One region of the Terriglobus roseus genome, then DNA from elsewhere that is predicted to be linked to it. Evidence: predicted binding sites of a transcription regulator. Region 1 holds the regulator's gene; the other holds the start of a gene.
What was found. The regulator LexA, encoded in region 1, represses DNA repair genes until DNA is damaged. The targets are predictions, from matches to a motif close to CANTTCGCTTTTTATTCGC.
Positions count from the first base shown of each region.

Region 2: the regulator LexA is predicted to act here: its motif matches at 1,769-1,787, upstream of BLT38_RS16035 (DNA polymerase Y family protein).

Region 1 covers NZ_LT629690.1:1,599,840-1,604,184, reverse strand. The annotation lists gene BLT38_RS06800 (sigma-54 dependent transcriptional regulator) at 1-919, opposite strand, end outside; gene BLT38_RS06795 (hypothetical protein) at 916-1,158, opposite strand; gene BLT38_RS06790 (response regulator transcription factor) at 1,155-1,898, opposite strand; gene lexA (transcriptional repressor LexA) at 2,124-2,729, shown strand; gene BLT38_RS06780 (HAD hydrolase-like protein) at 2,722-3,435, shown strand; gene BLT38_RS06775 (DHA2 family efflux MFS transporter permease subunit) at 3,432-4,345, opposite strand, start outside.
Region 2 covers NZ_LT629690.1:3,832,780-3,837,124, forward strand. The annotation lists gene BLT38_RS16030 (TonB-dependent receptor) at 1-1,469, opposite strand, end outside; gene BLT38_RS16035 (DNA polymerase Y family protein) at 1,794-3,143, shown strand; gene BLT38_RS16040 (glycoside hydrolase family 43 protein) at 3,174-4,238, shown strand.

The DNA of each region.
Region 1 (4,345 bases):
TCGCCGCAACAATGCGCACATCCACACGGATAGGCTCGTTTTCACCCACCTTCTGAATCTCGCCGTTCTCCAGAAACCGCAGCATCTTCGCCTGTAACGGCAGCGGCATCTCTCCAATTTCATCCAGAAAAAGCGTTCCACCATGCGCAGCTTCTATGCGCCCCATGCGCGAAGAAACCGCCCCTGTAAACGCTCCGCGCGTATGGCCAAACAACTCAGCTTCCAACAGGTGTTCCGGAATTGCCGCACAGTTCAACACAACAAACGGCTTTCCTGCACGAGGGCTCAACCGGTGCACGGCCTTTGCAACCAACTCTTTTCCTGTTCCCGTTTCTCCCAACACAAGAACATTCGCAGTTGCATGTGGGGCGACCAAGCGGATCTGCTGCGCCAACTCCCGCATCTTCAAAGCGTCTCCAACAAACTCCGGAAGATGCATCTTGACCTCTTCAGCAACCTCAGGAAGCGCTTCTTTCACCACCGCCATCGGCGCAGCAAAGGGCACCGTAACAGGCGCATGAAGCCAGGCCGCACCATCAAATCCACCGGTTGCAGGTGTTCTCTCCACGCAGCATTCTTGCGCCTCTCGCAACGCATGAAGAAGCTCGTTACGCCGCGCGCTGCGCACTTTAGAACCGTTGCAACTACCATCCATTTGCAACATATCCGTCGCAGGACAAACCGTCGCCGCATACTCAGCAAACTCCGACGCATCCAGGTCCGGAAGCCAGTGATCCACAATCATGGCCTCGGGCTCCAGGCTGCCGAGATGCATCATCGCCTCAGCCCCTCCGGAAGCTGGAAAGACCTGCCAACGCATATCTGAAAGCAAAGAGGAAAGCTTATGCCGCAACTCCGTATCCGGAGTGACCAACACCACAGAACGTTGCTGAACAGACGCCGCCACGACTGAATTCATCGCGACCCTCCCGCCTCAAGACGCGCCGCGGCTTCACGCACTCGCTCCAACTCCGCCACTGCCCGGCGGCACTCGGCGCGCGCAGTGTTCAATGCGTCCTGTATCTCATCGGGTGTCGTGCGGAGAGCAGCCATCTCCACAGCAAACAACAGCGCGGTTAAAGGCTGTGACAAGGCGTGGATTGCGTCATCCAGTTCTTCCAATGCAGCATCGTCCATGGTCAACTCCATCTGGTTCATGCAACCTCCAACGCCGTTTGATAACGAGCGTCAATAGGCATGGTTGCGAATCGCGGCAAACCGTCGTTCTGTTTCGCGGCAATGCCATATCCCTCGCCACGCATCGTCTGCACCAAACCCGACGCGCCCACTGCGCTCAGCTTACGGCGGAGATAGTTCACATAAACATCCACCACATTCGTTCCGGCGTCCGGCGACATCTGCCACACATTCTGCAGGAGTTCACGACGAGATACAGCGCGTCCCTTCTGCAGCAGCAGGTACTCCAGCAACGTAAATTCCTTTGAGGTGAAGTCCAGCAACTCTTCGTGATAGGAAACACTGCGTTTAATGCGGTCCATACGCAATCCCGCGCATTGCAACAAACCAGCAGAGGATCCCATACGCCGCCGACCAATCGCCTTACAACGTGCCAGCAACTCATACATGGAAAACGGCTTCAACAGATAGTCATCCGCGCCCAGGTTCAAACATTCAATCTTTTCCGAAAGCTGCGAACGACCTGACAACACCAGGACGGACATTAGGTCGATCTGACCGTGCAGTGCTCGCAGCACATCCACGCCATCCATCCGCGGAAGCCCCAGATCCAGCACCAACAGGTCAGGCATGTCTTCCTCAATGCCCTCTAATACGCCGGCCCCATCTGTTACTAGGCGAACCGTATTCCCTTCCAATTCAAGCGCTTTCTTAAGAAACACAGAAAGTGCCCCATCATCCTCTGCCACCATCACTCTCATTGCTCTGTCTCCTGCGTAATTTGTCCATCTATAGCGGGCGCACTTTCCAATCCGGCGTCCGATCTGCAATCCAAGATGACGCGCAGATGAGAACAAAACAATGATTCAGTGAGAATGGTGCCAGCGAGTCGTACCACATCGGGAACGGCTGCACCACCCATTAGCTTTCTTGGTTCAAGAAACTTTTACCTTGCAGTTCGCTTTTTATTCGCTACAATTTCAGCCATGGCGATTACGCGGCGACAAAAAGAGGTTTTGGACTTCCTCTCCGGCTTTACCCAGCGCAAGGGATACTCCCCTTCCTATGAAGAAATTGCGGCTGGTCTTGGCCTGAATTCGCTTGCCACGGTGCACAAACACATCACAAATCTGCACAACAAAGGCCTCCTGCAGCGCGCTCATAATCGCAGCCGCTCCATCGATGTTCTCTCTCCAAGGAACTCACGCAAGGGGAACGAGCGTCTGCCCCTCATGGGCAGAATCGCCGCTGGCCGGCCCGTGGAAGCCATTGAAACTGCGGAATCCATCTCCCTTTCTGAGATCATCGGCAACCGCGAAGTCTTCGCCCTTGAAGTTCGTGGCGACAGCATGCGCGACGAACACATCGTCAACGGCGACTATGTCTTGGTAGAGCGCACCAATACAGCGCGTGAAGGTGAGATTGTCGTTGCGCTCGTAGACGGTTCCGACGCCACGCTGAAGCGCTATTACAAGGAAGGCAACCTGATCCGCCTACAGCCTTCCAACAATGAGATGGCCCCCATCTTCGCTCCGGCGGACCGTGTTGCGATCCAGGGTAAGGTCCTCGGCATGTTGCGCAAGTATGCCTGAGGAAACCAGCGGCGAATTGCGCTGCGATCTTCTCGTCTTCGATCTCGATGGGACCCTGATTGACTCGGAGCAAGACTTAGCAGCGTCGGTCAATGCAACCCTCGCCTTCCTGGGCCGCGAACAACTTCCACCCCACCGCATCGCAGAGTTCATCGGCGATGGCGCTGCCATGCTCGTCCGCCGTGCCTTAGAAGCAACCGGGGGCATGGACGAAGTAGCTTTCGCGCAAGCGATTCCCTTCTTCCTGGACTATTACCGCGCGCATAATCTCGACTTCACCTACGTCTATCCTGGCGTGATCAGTGAACTTCGCAAGATTCGTGCGGCTGCGCCATCTCTTCCGATGGCGATTCTTACCAACAAGCCATATCGCCCATCGCGCGTCATCTGTTCTGGTCTCGGACTGTCCGAGTTTTTCTTTGCCAATTACGGCGGCGACAGCTTCCCAACCAAGAAGCCCGATCCCGAAGGCATGCAGGCATTGATGGAAGAAGCATCCCGAATGCTGGGCCGCCCGGTATCCCCACAACGAACCGTTCTGGTAGGCGACTCCCACGTAGACGTTGCCACTGCACGCAACGCCGGCGTCCTCTGCCTCGGATGCAGTTACGGCTTGGCACCTCAAAAACTTCGTGAAGCGGGCCCGGATGCCATGGTGGATAGCCCCACCAAATGGCTCGACGCCCTGCAGGCGCTTCTACCCTAACCCTCCGCGGGCGTCGCTTCCCGTTCCTGCCGAATCAGGTTTCCGCTCACTGCCGCACCCGCCGCAGGATGCATCGTCCAGTACGAAGGCAAACTCAACGCTGCCAAGCCCGCCATCACACAAAACGCCACGCGAAAATCAAAGGCACTCGCACCACCACGCATCAGTGCGCTTCCGTGCAGAGCCAGTGCAGAAACAGCCACACCAAGGCTCGTCGTCATCTGGTTAATCGTCGTAGCCAGCGTGGTGCCGCTGTTCTTCAGCTTCTCCGGAAGGTCCGCGAATCCCATGGTCGTCAATGCAGTCAATTCCATCGACCGGCCAAGTCCTCCCGCAAACAGGACAAGCAGCGTGATCACCTTCGGCGTGTTTGCATGAAGCCATCCGCAAGCCACCAGCGCCACCGCAGTCAACGTCCCATTCCACAGCAAAACCGTCCGAAAGCCATAACGACGAAGCAGTGGCCCAGTCAGCGGTTTCATTGCAAGATTCCCCGCAAACACCGCCATCGTCAACGATCCCGACTCCAGCGGATTCAGACCGAATGCCTCCTGAAACAACAGCGGCAACAGGAACGGTACGGAAAACACTGCCATCCGGAACAGTGATCCAGCGCCATTCGACACGCGGAATGTCTCAATACGAAACACTTCCAGTGAAAACAGTGGCTTTTCAGCACGACGCAGCCACCACACCAATGCCCCTGACAACACAATAGTCAGCACCAGCAGCACCGCCGCCTGCATCCCCGGAGCATGCTGCACTTCCAGCGACTCCAGCAGGTACATCAGGCAGAAGGAAGCGGACCCCGCCAGCAGAAACCCGGGTAGATCAAAACTCTCACGAACCGTCTCGCGATCCTTCGGAACCAGCTTCAGCGCCAACGCAAACAGCACCACACCAATCGGCA
Region 2 (4,345 bases), 2.2 Mb from region 1:
TTCAAAGAGCCGCCGAAACGGATATTGTGGGTACCGCGTGTGTAGCTGCCGTCATAACGAAGCTGCTTATCAGACTGGAACGTTGCCTGCGGAGCGTTCGAGTTTGGTCCGAAGTAGAGCTGGTTGGTGTAGTTGTAAGCAACCGGACCATTCGCCGTGACCAGGGGGTTGTAGCCCGAAGAGGCGCTGCCATCTGTGATGAGGTTGTGAAACTTCTCATACGAGCCACGGAACGAGTGCGTGAAGCGGCCCTTCGAGAAGTCAGCACCAAAGGCCATGCCGTACGTATTATCGCGATTCGGATACGCAGCAAAGCGGGTCGTTCCGCCTGCAGTGGTCGTCGAATCTACGTTGTAGTTGCCACGAGCGAAGTAATGACCGCCGAACGGGCCTGAGTAGTCCAGGCGCACAGTCGAATACGTCTGGCGATACGGCGTCCCTACGGTGGGGTGCTGTGCGGCAAGGGTCGAAGACTGTCCTACCGGGTTAGCACCAGCGGTGTTGAAAACAGTTCCCAGGTTGGATGGCGATGCGCTGTTCTGCTGAATGCGCTCCGCATTGCCAAAGGCGAAAAGCTTGTCCTTGATGATCGGGAAGCCAATGCTGCCGCCGTACTGATTGCGCTGAAAATACGGCGCAATGTGGTTGCCATTGGCATCTGCGGTGGAGTTCGGGTTCGCATCCAGAGCTCGCTGATCCTGGAAGATGTAGAACGCTTCGCCGTGGATTGAGTTCGTGCCCGAGCGGGTCGATACGTTCACAGCACCCTGCGAGGTAACTTCACCGGCAGCGTCCTGCGTGGAGCGGTTCAGTTGGAACTCGTTGATAGCGCCCTGGGACACGTTGAAGATCGTGGTTCCCACGGTTTCGTCCGTAATGTCGGCGCCGTCGAGGAGGATACGGGTGGTACGGCCCGAAGTGCCGTTCACCGCAATGCCCGTGTAGCCCGACTTCGTTGGATCGAAGGTGTTACCGTTCTGCAGCTGTACACCCGGTTCAATCTGAGCCAGATCCAAGAAGTTACGGCCGTTTACAGGAAGGTTTGCAATCTGCTCGCGGGTGATAACGTCTGCCACGCCAGCCTGGTCGGTGTTGACCTGAACCTCGCCAGCGGTAACTTCAATGGTTTCAGAGTTCTGACCAACCTGTAGCTTGAAGCTTCCTGGGGTGGCGGTGCCGGTCAGGATGCGGGTCTTAACTTCAAGCTGCTGGAAGCCTGAAGCAACGACCGTAACGGTGTAGTCGCCAGGATTCAGCGGACCGATGCTATAGAAACCAGCCTTATCGGTGGTCAAGTTCCTGGTCGTTCCCTGATCAAGGCTCTTAATCGTGATATTGGCATCCGAAACTGCTGCACCGGATGCGTCTGTGATGGTTCCCTGGATAGCACCGCCGTTTACCGAAACGGCCTGGCCGTGAGCAGCAACGCTGACCAACGCCAGCGGTGCGACGAGCAGAAATTTCTTCATTTTTGTACTGCCTCCTGAACACGCGGGGCCGATGGGGGCAAAATCACCGCATGATGTACAGCAAAAAGGGAATCTCGCTAAAGGCACAGACAAACGGCCTGCAGCGAGATCTATTTATTCTTTGTTTGCGTTAGATTGCCCTACATTTTCCGCTGTGTCAACGCCAAGAAACGCCGCTTTTTCACTTTTGTCACTTTTCCTTTACTGTGCAGAAATATTTGATCCGGAACTCCGTCTAAAACGGCTCTTTGGGAACATGTCCAAGAAAGGCTGTGTAAAGCCTTGGAAGCGAAAAGGCGGCGAACAAAACGGTAAACTGGACTCATGGATTTGGCCGATCCATTTTTGAATCCTCGGTTGAGCGATCTTCCTGATCGCTTTGGATTCCTGCATGTGGACTTGAACAGTTTCTTTGCCTCTGTGGAGCAGGAGCTGCATCCGGAATATCGCGATCGCCCGATAGCCGTTGTCCCCACCTTTGCGGATACTACGGTTGCCATCGCAGCCAGCTATGAAGCGAAGGCTCTGGGCATCAAGACCGGCACTCGGGTCGTTGATATGAAACGCCTTTGCCCTGACATCATTCTGGTGGAGGGCGATCACTCCAACTACGCCGCGTTCTCCCACAGGATTCATGACGCTGTCGAGCGTGTTTGTCCGGTCGCACACGTGCCTTCCATCGATGAAGTGGTATGCCAGTTAATCGGCCGTGAACAAGAACCACCGCGCGCTCGTCAGATCGCCTTGGGTATCAAACAAGCCATCCGTGATGATGTAGGCCAAACACTTCGTTGCTCCATTGGCATGGCACCCAACCGTTACCTAGCAAAGATTGCCAGCGATATGCAGAAGCCCGATGGCCTTATCGGCCTATTGCCGTCGCAACTTCCCCGTGCACTTGTTCATCTGGAACTCCGCGATCTTCCCGGCGTGGGTGCGCGTACGGAGCAGATGCTTCATGGCAAAGGCATCACCACCATGGCGCAGTTGCTGGATCTAAACCGCGAGGAGATGCACAAGCTGTGGAACTCAGTCTGGGGTGATCGGCTGTACCACTGGCTACGCGGACATAATACGGGAGACGATGGCGCGCCTCTGCCCCGCGAAATGCAGAAGTCTCTGGGACACTCCCACGTGCTGGGGCCGGAGCACCGCAACTTACAGGGATCGTGGGCGATTGCACATAAGCTACTGCACAAAGCGGCCATGCGGCTGCGAATGGAAAAGATGTGTACTGCTTCGCTCACGCTGACGATCCGTTACCAACTCACGCGTGAACAGGCGGAGCAAAAGAATAAGGTCCGCCATCATCAAAGCGGCATTAAGCACGATGGCTGGGGCATGGAAGCACGCTTTCCTACCTGCCAGGACACGCTCACACTGTTGGAGATACTGCAGAAGTTGTGGCAGCAACAGCCCACTGGCCCCGAGTATCAACGTCCCTTTTTCATCGGCGTTACATTGGGTCGTTTGATTAACGAAGACGAACAACAGCCCACGCTCTTCGCAGATCCAGACAATCGCAATCAGCTCAGTCGCACTCTAGACAAGCTGAATCAGAAATACGGCCACACCACGCTGCACTTTGCAGGCATGTTGCCGGCACGCGAAAGCGCGCCCACGCGCATCGCCTTCACGCAGATCCCAGTTCAATACGGCAAAGATTACATCTAGCTCGTAATTGCAGTAGCCTCATGCTCAGACATGAAGCGCCTTCTCACATTGCTCTCTGCCATTCTTGTTTCCATGCCCTGCTTTGCGCAGGCCACGGCGAATCTTTCGTCGCAGGGCTATTATGCCGATCCAGAGATTCGCATCTTCGATCATCAGTATTGGATCTATCCAACTTCTTCCAACGTTGGCGAGCAAAGTGACGAGAGTCACTTCAACACTCAGCAGAGCGAACTGCGCAAGCAGCACGTAGTTCACAAGGCATACCTTTCGCAGACATCCCTGGATGCGTTTTCATCGCCAGACTTGGTGCATTGGACCAAGCATCCTCATGTTCTTAGCGTGACGAACGTATCGTGGGCCGCATATGCGGTGTGGGCGCCCTCTGCGATCTATCGCAACGGCAAGTACTATCTCTTCTTCGCAGCGAATGACATTCAGAAGACCGACACATTTCCCGGTGGTATTGGAGTTGCAGTAAGCAACAAGCCTGGTGGCCCGTTCAAAGATGCGCTGGGCAAGCCGCTCATTGGCGCATTCCAGAACGGTGCGCAACCCATCGACCCCATGGCTTTTCAGGATGAAGATGGCTCTGTGTATCTCTATTACGGTGGACAGGGTCACTGCAATGTAGCGAAGCTATCCGGTGATCTAACGCATGTCATTCCCATGTCCGATGGCACGCTCTACAAAGAGATCACGCCTGCTCACTACACAGAAGGTCCGTTCATGATCAAACGCAACGGCGTCTATTACTTCATGTGGTCCGAGGGCGATTGGGGCAACAGTACCTACGGCGTTGCTTACGCAAAGAGCACGAGTCCCACTGGCCCTTTCACACCTGCAAGGAAAATCCTTTACACCGATCCTGCAATTGCGAATGGGCCTGGACATCATTCCGTTGTTCGTATTCCGAACACGGACGATTGGTACATCGTCTATCATCGCCATCCTCTTGACGCCGCTGATCGCAATCAACGCGTGATGGCAATCGACCCTCTGCGCTTCGACAGGAACGGGAACATTGAATCCGTAATCATGAGCAAGGACGGTCCCGGCCCAGTTCCCATTGCCCATAAAACTGCCAACATACCTTAATCCACACTTAATAGATGTCACGATCTTGTCTCTCAGGAGGGCCAGAAGACGCAGGATCATTTTCCCAATAAAGACACTTGATCTTTTCTGAAACGCACTCCTATGAT